DNA from 3 places in the Azonexus caeni genome. Region 3 is predicted to be linked to each of the others. Evidence: predicted binding sites of a transcription regulator. Region 3 holds the regulator's gene; each other region holds the start of a gene.
What was found. Region 3 encodes sigma-54, which starts transcription at its own class of promoters, with help from an activator protein. Its sites were predicted from a motif close to TGGCACGCTTNCTGCTNA; they were not measured.

Region 1 (4,038 bases), on a different contig from region 3:
AGGTGCCGGTGGCCGGGCCGGTGCCTCCGCCGAGCATGGTGGTGACGCCGGACATCAGCGCTTCGTCGATCTGCTGCGGGCAGATGAAATGGATGTGGCTGTCGATGCCGCCGGCGGTGACGATCATGCCTTCGCCGGCAATCACCTCGGTGCCGGGGCCGACCACAATCGTGACGCCGGGCTGGATGTCCGGGTTGCCGGCGCGGCCGTAAGCGGCGATGCGGCCGTCCTTCAAGCCGATGTCGGCCTTGACGATGCCGGTCACGGCATCGACGATCAGCGCGTTGGTGATCACGGTATCGACCGTTTCAGCGGAAACGCGCTGGCTCTGGCCCATGCCGTCGCGGATGACCTTGCCGCCGCCGAATTTCACTTCCTCGCCGTAGATCGTGTAGTCCTTCTCGACCTCGATGATCAGCTCGGTGTCGGCCAGACGCAGGCGGTCGCCGGTCGTCGGGCCGAACATCTCGGCATAAGCCTGACGGGTAATCTTGTTCGCCATTACAGTGCTCCCTGAATCAGGCCACGGAAACCGTAAACCTTGCGTTCGCCGGCCAGCGCAACCAGTTGCACGGTGCGCGTCTGGCCCGGCTCGAAGCGCACGGCGGTACCGGCGGCGATGTCGAGGCGGTAGCCGCGCGCCGCTTCACGGTCGAAGCTCAGCCCGGCGTTGGTTTCAAAGAAGTGGTAGTGCGAGCCGACCTGGATCGGCCGGTCGCCGGTGTTGGCCACCACGAGGGTGATGGTCGGGCGGCCGGCGTTCAATTCGAGTTCGCCGGGTTCGGCGAGGAGTTCTCCGGGGATCATGGGCGCTCCTTTTTCAGACAATCGGGTTGTGGACCGTGACCAGCTTGGTGCCGTCCGGGAAAGTGGCTTCGACCTGGATTTCCGGGATCAGCTCGGCGATGCCGTCCATCACGTCGGCGCGGGTCAGCACCTGGGTGCCGGCGTGCATCAGCTCGGCCACCGTTCTGCCTTCGCGGGCGCCTTCCATGATCGCGCAGGTGATCAGCGCGACGGCTTCCGGGTAGTTCAGCTTCAGGCCCTTGGCCAGCCGCCGCTCGGCGAGCAGGCCGGCGGTGAAGATCAAGAGCTTGTCTTTCTCACGCGGTGTCAGTTCCATAACGACTCCTTCAGGTATTCCAGATTCGGGGCAGCACGGCCGGTCGGCCGCAGCCGGCCGGACGCAGGATTTTCCACAGTTCGGCAAACCACAGCCGGGCGGCTTCGCTGCTGTCGCCGAGGTAACGGGCGATCAGCAAACCGGGCAGGGCGGTGATGTCGTGTTGTGCGCCGTCGCCGGGCGTCAATGCGCGCAGCGCTTCGAGCAGGGCGGCGGCCTGTTGCGGCAGTTCCGGGAAGCTGCACAGCAGCGTGCCGCACACCGTCGCGCCGGCCCAACCGGCCGGGCTGGCGAACATCGCATCGTTGCCGGTAAAGCCGCCGCGCTCGACCCACAGCGGTTTGCCGGCGCGCTCGATGCGGTAGGACAGGTCGAAACGCCCGTGCGCGAAGCGCTCGCCAGCCGCCGCCCGACCCAGGCAGAGGATGTCCCAGCCGAGGTAGCGGCTGTCGGCGGCGAGCGAAACGCGGGTATCCATGCGGGCAATCGCGCCGTCGAAGACGATGCTTTCCTGCGGCAGCCATTCCAGCGTCGCGCCGGCAGCGACGTTCAGCGTCACCGTCTGCGACGCCGCCGCGCCGCCCGAGCGATACCACTTGCCGGCGCCCGGCGTGGTGATCTGGGCGTGACTGTTGGCGTCGACGGCAATGTCGATCGCCAGATGATCGCCGCCGGCAATGCCCGAGGGCGGATGCAGCAGCAGCGCCTGGCAGACCGCGTCGCCTTCCGGGTAGAGCGCCTTCTGCACGCGCAGCGGACCGCGATGGCGATTTTCGCGCAGCACCGTGCGGCCGGCGCGGGCGGCGAAGGCCAGGTGCAACTCGGCATGCCAGGCGGCGGTATTGTCGGCCTGGAAAACGGGAGGGCGCGAAGTCATGGGCGGATTATCCGGGAAGGGCCGGCGGCGGGGAATACGCAGGAGTACGCATAATCCGTATCAGTCGATCGTGCGGTGGCCGGGCCGAAGCGGTACATCTATCGGCTCCGGCAGCGAGTCGAGTTCCGAGTGGGGGCATTTTCAGCGGAGGTTTCCCATGCCCCACATCCAAGAAACCCGATCCCGCCCGCTCGACGGGCGCGCAAACCGCTACCGAGGTCGCGCCAGCGTTGAGAAGAGCGAAGCGCCAATGAGACACCAGCGGTCGACCGGGCCAACGGCATGAAAATGAAAAATGGCGCTGCGAAAGCCGGCGCCATTTTTAAAGAAACGGACAAGGGGTTTGACCGAGTCAAGCGCCCAATGTCTCGACTACGACAAACGTGAGTCTTCAGCCAGCCCGGCGTGATGCGACTTCTTCGAGCAGGCGGACGATTTCCTTGCGTCCAGGATCGCTTGGTAGCTCCTCCAGCTTCTTGCGGGCAAAGTCCAACGCGGTCATGCCGTTCGAGTCCTGCAAGTCGGCGCGAGCACCATGGCGCAGCAACAACTGGACGCGCGCCAGATCGCCTTCAATGGCCATCGCATGTAGCGCAGTCCAGTGCCGTACCTTTTCTTCTCCCGCATTGACGTCGACACCACGTTCAATGAACAAGGCGAGCATTTCCTCAGCTAACGCCGGATTCTCTGCCAGGACGGGAAACAGTGCGCCGCCATCGCGATTCAACTGCGCGATTTCCTCGGTCGTGAACGTTCGGCGCAGCAGTATCTGTCGGCACGTCCATGCGCCTGGTTCGCGTTCTACGTCCGCGCATGCCAATAACAGCGACGGAGATAACTGCAGTTTCTCGCGGACATATTCCCCGTAGAGTCCAATGACTGCGACCGCAATAAGGCCGATCCCCCAGCGTATTGCGCGTTTCATATTCATGTGGTTTCTTGCTACGCCAGAGTGACGGTCGTCGTGTCGCGCTTGAGCGCCACGTCGTTCGCGAAGGCGTCGAGTCGCCGGCGCAGGTTGCGCGCGATGTCTGCCCGAACGGTTTCGTAAATCTGCACATCCGCAAGGTCTTGCTCTCGCGTATGCCGCCACCAATGGCGTATGAAGTTGCGCGCCAGGCGCCTTGCCAAGGCCGGAATGTTCCGGTTGTTCCGCGTGACAGCGTGCGTCATCGTGTCCCAAAGTGCGCTCACATATCCCATCGCATATGAACCATCAATCGCCGCAATCAATGCCGTTTGTGCAAGTCGGCGGGTGTCGTTGGTGATGGTCAGGGTGTCGATGACTTCAGAAAAACTCGGCCAGAAGAACTTGAGAATCTGTCGTGTCTCATTTTCGTCATAGATGAGGTTGGCGTCAGGTATGTCTGGTATGGTGTGAACGATCGATCCCATGATGATTCTTTCCGCGAATGCGTTGAATTGGGTAAAAAATGCGCAAGGCATAATACCATCGGCGAATGGATATGCCATTCGCGGCCCGCGAAATAGCCATGTGTTTTGCCAAGCCAGGGCTCCCGCCCCGGCCGGAATGCTAATGAGGGAAACGCCCATGGCCTGGGCAATCTCGAACAGCGGCAGCGGACGATAACAGTCTGATCAGCGACGCCGCGCATATCGGCTACGACTACCTGCAGGAAAATCAGCGCGCAGATGCGGCAATGAGCCGGGAAGGGCGCCGGGAATACCAAGGATTGCGCAGGAATGCGCAGAATTCCGCCAAATCGGCAGCGTGCCGGGGCAAGCAAACGCTACACTGTCGGGTCAGGCAGCGAGTCGAGTTCCGAGCGGCGCCATTTCCAGCAAAGGTTTTCCATGTCCCCCATCCACGATCACGAACTGCTTCTCCTGCTGGCCGTTTCGCTCGCTGCCAAGCGCCGGCCGGCCGACCCGGCGGCCATCGTCGCGGCGGTCGAACTGATCCAGGGCAGCCTGCCCAGCGCCGCCGAGTTCGCCACTGCCTTCGCCAGCCTCGACGGCGCCGGCCTGATCGCCGGCGGCGACGATGGTGTCCGTTTGGCCCCCGCCGCCGAAAAGC
Region 2 (4,038 bases), on a different contig from region 3:
CGCTCTCGCAGCACAGGTCGCCGGCGCTGCAGGTCTGGCAGTCGCTGGCGGTGTGCGGCGCCGGTTCGTGGCGCAGCGTCGCCAGTTCCTTTTCCAGCGTCTCGATGCGTTCGATCAGGCAGGCGATCGAGCGTGCCACCGGGTCGGGCAGCACGTTGTGTTCGAGGTCGATGCTGCCCGGCTTGCGCGCGGCGCGGGTATCGACGATGCGGCCGGGAATGCCGACCACGGTGCGGTCGGCCGGGACGTTCTTGACCACCACCGAGTTGGCGCCGACGCGGACCCGCTCGCCGATCGTGATCGGCCCGAGAATCTTGGCGCCGGCGCCGACGACGACGCCGTTTTCCAGCGTCGGGTGGCGTTTGCCCTTGCGCCACGAGGTGCCGCCCAGCGTGACCCCGTGGTAGAGCGTGACGTCGTCGCCGATCTCGGCGGTTTCGCCGATCACGACGCAGGCGCCGTGATCGATGAAGAAGCGGCGGCCGATCGTCGCCCCCGGGTGGATGTCGACGTTGGTCAGCATGCGGGCGAAGAAGGAGAGGAAGCGCGCCGCGTAGCGCCAGCCGCCATGCCACAGGCGGTGGGCGACGCGGTAGGCGAGGATGGCGTGCAGGCCGGGGTAGGTGGTCAGCACCTCGAGCGTCGAGCGGGCCGCCGGGTCGCGTTCGAAAACGCAGGCGAGGTCTTCACGGAGCGTGGCGCGCAGGCCCGGTGCGGGAACGGTGGGGGCGGTCATGGTCAGGGTGTCAGACATGGAGCGGGCTCCTGAGGGAGGCGAGCAGGCCGATCAGGTCGGCCGTCTCGGGCGGATGCTTGTGGCTGGCGACGAAAGCGCGCACCTGCGGCAACAGCGCCTGCGCCTGGGCTTCGTCGAGGTCGACGCCGAGGCCGGCATAGACCACCTGCACGGCGCGCGAACCGGAATGCTTACCGAGCACGATGCGGTGCGCCTGGCCGACTTCCTGCGGGTCGAAACCCTGGTAGTTGTCCGGATGCTTGAGCAGGCCATCGACATGGATGCCGGCTTCGTGCGTGAAGGCGCCAGCGCCGACGACGCTCTTCTGCCAGGGCACGGCACGCCCGGAAGCGCTGGCGACGAGCGCCGAGAGCGCCGGAAAACCGCGCAGTTCGACGCCGGTTTCGATGCCGTGCAATTTCTTCAGACCGAGCACGACTTCTTCCAGCGGCGCGTTGCCGGCGCGTTCGCCCAGCCCGTTGACCGTGGTGTTGACGTGCGTCGCGCCGGCCTTGCAGGCGGCCAGCGTGTTGGCGGTGGCCAGCCCCATGTCGTCGTGCGCGTGCATCTCGATTTCGAGGCCGGTATTGGCACGCAGGCGGGCGATCCGGTCGAAGGTGGTGAATGGCTCAAGGATGCCCAGGGTGTCGGCGAAGCGCAGGCGACGGGCGCCGCTGCGTTCGGCCACTTCGGCCAGCGCGCAGAGGAAGTCAGGGTCGGCGCGCGAGGCGTCCTCGCAGCCGACGCCGACGTCGAGGCCGAGGTCGCGGGCGGCGCCGATGTACTTCGGCAGTTCGCGCAGCAGCCATTGGCGGTCGCGCTTCAACTTGTAGGCGAGGTGCTGTTCGGAAGCCGGCACCGAGATATCGACCAGGTGGGCGCCGAGGTCGCGGCAGGCGGCGATGTCCTCGGGGTGCATGCGGCTCCACACCATCAGCTTCGGGTTGAGGCCGAGGCCGGCGACGGCGCGGATCGACGCGCGCTCTTCCTCGCCCATCGCCGGGATGCCGACTTCCAGCTCGGGGACGCCGATGGCGTCGAGGCGGCGGGCGATCGCCAGCTTCTCGTCGAGCGAGAAGGCAACCCCGGCGGATTGCTCGCCGTCGCGCAGCGTGGTGTCGTTGATGGTGATGAAGGGCTGGGTCATGGATGGCTCCTTGCTGCTTTATTAGCAAGCCCGGTGCCAGCTTTTATATTGTTGATTTAATTGAGTTATTGTTTTTCTTTGAGTGACATTGTCAATGTCATGTCGTGATTCCTACACGGCGCCGGCGGTCAACGCGACGACGCCCCGGCCGGGTCACGACCGGGGCGTCGGTGGCGGGTGGTCCTATAGCGTGTAGGGCGCGTGCAGCCAGTGGCGGACCACTTCCAGGTCGCGCGGCGGCAGGTAGGCATAGCCGTCGAGTGCGTCCTCGATGACCGCCTGCGCCACCCAGTGCGGGACGGCCTTGCTGGTCAGCATGTGGAAATACCAGGCCATCGGGAAGCCGACGCCGCGGTCGAACTGAGTCAGCGCCTGGTGCAGTTCGAGCTGGCGGGTCGTCGCTGCCGCGCCGAAAGTCGGCGGCTCGCCGGCCAGGGTGGCGATCGGTTGGGCACGGATGATCGGTTGCTGATAGCGGTCGAGGTGTTCGCGGGTGGCGATCACCCAGTGGTTGCTGTAGGCGCTGGTCTGCCCGGCGCTGCTCTTGGTCCAGTCCTCGAACATGCGGTGGATCGGCGCTGCTTCCGGTTTCTGGACCAGCATGCGCTGCAGCAGGGCACCGATGTGCTGCAGGCGGCGGAAAGTGTAGAAAGGCAGATCGAGCGGCTGCAGTTTCTCGCTGCCGCTGCGCGGATCGGTCAACTCCTCGAGCGAGCCCGGCTCGCCGACAAACAGGCGGTGGGCGCGCATTTCCTGGAGATCCTCGATTTCGAGCAGGAGGAAGTCTTCGTGGGCGTCGCCGACGCAGGCGGTGAGGTAATGGGTCTGGCCGACCAGACGGGTGGCGTAGAGTTCCTGGTCGGCGTAATCGTCGACCAGGAGGTCGATGTCGCCGTCGCGGGCGGCGAGTTCCTGTTCCAGCCAGGTCTCGAGATTGTCGGAAACGCGTTCGCCGCTGCCGTCGACGACGCCGCCCAGGCGGTACCAGCCGCCGCGGGCAAAGGCGTGGCGGAATTTCCAGTCTTCCAGCGCCGTGTCGAGCGCCTTGACCAGCGCCGTCGGGCCGGCGCTGACCGTGGTCCTGGCGCAGGCGCCGGCAATGGCAGGCGACAGCGACTTGCAGTATTCGGTCCAGGCGGTGCTTTCCTTGCTCATGTTCTTTCCTCGGGGCGGACGGCGGTGGTGGGGCTGAGGCGGGCGAGGGCGGCGGCCCGGACTTCGGGTTCCGGGTCGTCGGCCAGCGCGGCCAGTTGTTCGGGTGGGACGTTGTCGATGGCGGCCAGGCGCACCCACCACTCGGGGTCGCCGAGCAAGGCGATGGCGAGGCCGGGCAAGGCGCGCTCGGCGACCAGCGCGCGCACTTCCGGTTCCGGGTCGTCGGCCAGCAGGTGCAGGGCGAAGGCTGGCAGGCGGCTGGCGACGACCTTGCGCACTTCGCGTTCCGGGTCCTTGGCCAGGCGCGAGAGCTGGCCGTGCGGCAGGCGGCGGGCGACGGTGGCGCGGATCAGGTAGTCGGCGTCGTCGATCAACTGTGGCAATTGTTCTTCCGGCAGGCGGGCGGCCACCGACAGGCGGACTTCGCGGTCGGGGTCGCTGGCCATCGCCGCCAGTTGGTCGACCGGCAGGCGGCTGGCGACGACGCGGCGAACGACTTCGTCGCTGTCGCTCTTGAGGCGGAAGATGCGGTCGACCGGCGCGTGGCGTGCGGCGATGGCGCGGCGTTCCCAGAAGATGTCGTCGAGGTAGTGCTCGGCCTCGTCCGGGTTGCGGCGCAGGAAACGGTCGATCTGCCGGCCGCTGTGGGCACGGATGCAGGCCTCGCCCGGCTGGCAGCGACCCGCCTCAAGAAAGGACGGGTACAGTGGGCAATGGGCGCACAGGCCGTTGGCAACGGCTTTCTGGTTTGGCGGCTCGGCCATGATCGCGGCCTGTTCCTGGCGGGATGAGAAGGCGGGCTGCCGGACGGACCGGCAACCCATGGTCCGGCTCAGGCGGCGAGCGCTTCGTAGCTGAAGCAGTTCTTCGGGCAGACCCGACCGCAGGCGCTGCAGCCGATGCAGTCACCGAGATCCTTCAGGGTCATCTTGGCGGCGGCGCTTTCGTCCTCGTCGTCATCCTCGTCGGAGTCGATGAGGTTGAGCACGTCGCGCGGGCA
Region 3 (4,038 bases):
GGCCGCCGCCGCCAAGGTGCTCAAGCCGACCCGTTCCGCCGCTGGAGATGACTGAACTGCGCAATCGCGCCCTGCAACTTCTGGCCCGGCGGGAGCACAGCCGGGCCGAACTGCATGCCCGACTGGCCACCCAGGCCGAGTCCGGCGAGGCGCTGCTGGCGGTGCTCGATGCCCTGGAGCAGCAGGGGCTGCTGTCCGACGATCGCTATGCCAGGCAACGCGTGGTCGCCCATGCCGGGCGCTACGGCAATGCCCGTCTGCGGCAGGAACTGAAGCAGCGCGGTATCGGCGAGAGCGAGATCGAAGCGGCGCTGCCGGAAGCGGGCGATGAAGTAGAGCGCTGCCGGGCAATCTGGGCCAGGAAGTTCGGTCAGCCGCCGGAAACACCGGAAGCGCGTGCAAAACAGACGCGTTTCCTGCAGTATCGCGGCTTTTCCCATGAAGCGATCCGCCATGTCCTGCGTGGAGTCGAAGACGAATGAGCCTGCCGTCAGCCACCCTGTCCGCCCATAACCTCAAGAAGCGCTACAAGGCGCGGACCGTCGTCGAGGATGTTTCCTTCGAAGTCAGGTCAGGTGAGGTGGTCGGTCTGCTTGGCCCGAACGGCGCCGGCAAGACTACCTGCTTCTACATGGTCGTCGGGCTGGTGGTCGCCGACGGCGGCGAGGTCTATATCGACGAGGAGCGCCTGACGCATCAGGCGATGCATGCCCGCGCTAGGCTCGGGCTCTCCTATCTGCCACAGGAAGCGTCGGTGTTCCGCAAGTTGAACGTCGAGGAAAACATCCAGGCGGTGCTCGAACTGCAGAAGCTGTCGCCCACCGAGATCGCTGCCCGTCTTGAGGAGTTGTTGAGCGAACTGCACATCGGCCATGTCCGCCACGTCAATGCGGCGGCGCTTTCCGGCGGCGAGCGGCGGCGCGTCGAGATTGCCCGGGCGCTGGCGACCAACCCGCGCTTCATTCTGCTCGACGAACCCTTTGCCGGTGTCGACCCGATCGCCGTGCTGGAAATCCAGAAAATCATCCGTTTCCTCAAGGAACGCGGCATCGGCGTCCTGATTACCGACCATAATGTTCGCGAGACCCTCGGCATCTGCGATCACGCGGTGATCATCAATGCCGGCCATGTCCTGGCTTCTGGACGGCCGGAAGAAATTGTCGACAACGAAAGCGTGCGCAAGGTATATCTGGGTGAACATTTCCGGCTTTGACCTCTTCGTGACCAGACCATTTCCGCAATGAAACCGGCTCTCCAGCTCAAACTCTCGCAACATCTCGCCCTGACGCCGCAACTGCAGCAGTCGATCAAGCTGCTGCAACTGTCGACGGTCGAGATGCAGCAGGAGATCGAACGCTACCTGCTGGAAAATCCGATGCTGGAGCGTGACGACGACGGCCCGACGGAATCGTACGCGGCCGCCCAGCAATTCGATTCACCGGACAAGACGAGCCAGACGGATAACACTGCTGCGCCGGAAAGCCGCGAGGACGTCCAGGGCGAGCCGCCGATGACGCCTGACGACGTCGACGACGACCGCTGGTCGAGCGATGCCGGCACCTTTACCGGCGCCGGGCGCGACGAGGACGACGATACCGACCCGCAGGACAGTCACGCGGCCAATGTCAGCTTGCGCGAGCATCTCGGCTGGCAACTGGGGATGACCCAGATGTCGGAACGCGATCGCAGTCTGGTCCGTTTCCTGATTGAGGCGCTCGACGACGACGGTTACCTGGCGACGCCGCTCGAGGAACTCTGGGAAACGCTGCCCGCCGAGTACGAAGTCGAACTCGAAGAACTCGACATCGCCCTGCGCCACATCCAGAACTTCGATCCGACCGGTGTTGGCGCCCGCGATCTGCGCGAGTGTCTGCTGCTGCAGCTCAAGGTCGAGGAAGATTGCGCCGAGCGGACGCTGGCCATGGCCATCGCCGACAAGCACCTGGAACTCCTGGCTGCCCGTGACTTTGCGCGGATCCGCCGGCTCACCGGTTGCGACGACGAAATCCTCAAGGGCGCCCACGAGCTGATCACCAGCCTCAATCCGCGGCCGGCTGCCGGCTATTCGCAGATTGAAGCCCGTTACATCACGCCCGATGTCATCGTCAAGAAACTCAAGGGCAAGTGGACGGCCTACATCAACCCCGATGCCTACCCTCGCCTGCGTATCAACCGTTTGTACGCGGAAATCCTCGCCAAGCAGCGGCGCGGCAACGGCAACCTGAGCGGCCAGCTGCAGGAAGCGCGCTGGCTGATCAAGAACGTCCAGCAGCGTTTCGAGACCATCCACCGCGTCACCCAGGCCATCGTCGACCGCCAGCGCCAGTTCTTCGAGCACGGCGAAGTCGCGATGCGGCCGCTGGTCCTGCGCGAGATCGCCGACCTGCTCGGTCTCCACGAATCGACCATTTCACGCGTCACGAGCCAGAAGTACATGGCGACGCCGCGGGGAATTTTCGAGCTCAAATACTTCTTTGGCAGCCACGTATCCACCGATACTGGCGGTGCCTGTTCTGCCACCGCCATCCGTGCCCTGATCAAGCAATTGATTTCGGCCGAGGATGGCAAGAAGCCCTTGTCGGATAGTCAATTATCCGAAATACTAGGCCAGCAGGGAATCGTCGTTGCCCGACGCACGGTCGCCAAATACCGCGAATCGTTGAACATCCCGCCGGTCAATTTACGAAAGACCCTGTAGAGAGAGGAGAAAAAATGAATCTGCAAATCAGCGGTCATCACATTGAAGTCACCCCGGCGCTGCGCGAATACGTCGAGAACAAGCTGGAACCCGTCCTGCGTCACTTCGACAAGGTTACCGGCGTCAGCGTCGTGCTCTCGGTTGAAAAGCTCAAGCAGCAGGCGGAAGTCACCCTGCACGTGCCGGGCAAGGATATCCATGTCGAGGAAGCCGGCGACGATCTCTACGCGGCGATCGATGCGATGTTCGACAAGCTCGACCGTCAGGTCCAGAAATACAAGCAGAAGGTGCAGGATCACCACCGTGGTGAAAAGCCGTCGCAGCACCTAGAAGGCGAATAAGCCGGCCCTGACCGCAGTCGTTTCCGGCTGCGGTCTCTTTGCTTCAACACTCTCCCATGAACCCCTTAGACAACATTCTGACTGCCGACCAGGTCCTGCTTGATTTGGATGCGAGCAGCAAGAAACGTGTTTTCGAACAGGCCGGGATGCTTTTCGAAAGTCGTCTCGGCATGGCCCGTACGCAGATTTTCGACAGCCTGTTTGCCCGTGAGAAGCTGGGCTCCACCGGCCTCGGCCAGGGTATCGCGATCCCGCACGGCCGCATCAAGGGCCTGAAACAGGCGGCTGGTGCGCTGATCCGGCTGGCCACGCCGATTCCCTTCGACTCGCCGGACGGCCGACCGGTAACCCTGCTTTTCGTCCTGCTGGTACCGGAACAGGCGACCGAGGAACATCTGCAGATCCTGTCCGAGCTGGCGCAACGCTTCTCCGATCGCGCTTTCCGCGAAGCCCTGCTGGCAGCTCCCGACGTAGCGACCGTTCTCTCCCTGTTCAAGAAATCCTGATTCCGCGCCGTGCGCCACATCAGCCTTGAGCAGCTATATCAGGACAACCGCGAGCAGTTGCTGTTCAACTGGGTGGTCGGTCAGCGCGCCGACCGCCGGGTCGAACTGAAGGCGGCCAGCAATTACGGCGCCGACGTCGTCGGGCACATCAACATCATCCACCCGGAACGCCTGCAGGTCATGGGGCAGGCCGAGTACGACTGGGCGATGCGCATCGGCGAACGCCGTTTCGGCCAGTTGTTCAGTGACCTGCTGTCGGCCAGGACGCCGGCGATGATCGTCGCCGACGGACTCAAGCCGCCTGATTTCGTGCTCGAAGCCTGTCGCCTGGCCGATGTGCCGTTGATCCTCTCGCCCAAGCACTGTTCGGCTGTCATCGATCACCTGCGCATCTATCTTTCCGCCCGCCTCGCCGACACGGTCAGCCTGCACGGTGTGTTCATGGACGTGCTCGGCATGGGCGTGCTGATCACCGGCGATTCCGGGGTCGGCA

Region 1: ACLIIZ_RS17405 (urease accessory protein UreD) is a predicted target of sigma-54. The motif match lies at 2,046-2,063, and genes of this name have one in related genera.
Region 2: nifV (homocitrate synthase) is a predicted target of sigma-54. The motif match lies at 1,905-1,922, and genes of this name have one in related genera.

The regions. Positions count from the first base shown of each region.
Region 1 is NZ_JBKJAD010000022.1:64,904-68,941, forward strand. It holds gene ureC (urease subunit alpha) at 1-502, opposite strand, end outside; gene ACLIIZ_RS17395 (urease subunit beta) at 502-807, opposite strand; gene ureA (urease subunit gamma) at 821-1,123, opposite strand; gene ACLIIZ_RS17405 (urease accessory protein UreD) at 1,134-2,000, opposite strand; gene ACLIIZ_RS17410 (ankyrin repeat domain-containing protein) at 2,392-2,931, opposite strand; gene ACLIIZ_RS17415 (hypothetical protein) at 2,943-3,554, opposite strand; gene ACLIIZ_RS17420 (hypothetical protein) at 3,816-4,038, shown strand, end outside.
Region 2 is NZ_JBKJAD010000020.1:51,559-55,596, forward strand. It holds gene cysE (serine O-acetyltransferase) at 1-754, opposite strand, end outside; gene nifV (homocitrate synthase) at 747-1,883, opposite strand; gene ACLIIZ_RS16575 (hypothetical protein) at 2,067-3,038, opposite strand; gene ACLIIZ_RS16580 (4Fe4S-binding leucine-rich repeat protein) at 3,035-3,802, opposite strand; gene fdxB (ferredoxin III, nif-specific) at 3,871-4,038, opposite strand, start outside.
Region 3 is NZ_JBKJAD010000001.1:208,530-212,567, forward strand. It holds gene recA (recombinase RecA) at 1-55, shown strand, start outside; gene recX (recombination regulator RecX) at 48-482, shown strand; gene lptB (LPS export ABC transporter ATP-binding protein) at 479-1,213, shown strand; gene ACLIIZ_RS00920 (RNA polymerase factor sigma-54) at 1,241-2,698, shown strand; gene hpf (ribosome hibernation-promoting factor, HPF/YfiA family) at 2,713-3,039, shown strand; gene ptsN (PTS IIA-like nitrogen regulatory protein PtsN) at 3,096-3,545, shown strand; gene hprK (HPr(Ser) kinase/phosphatase) at 3,555-4,038, shown strand, end outside.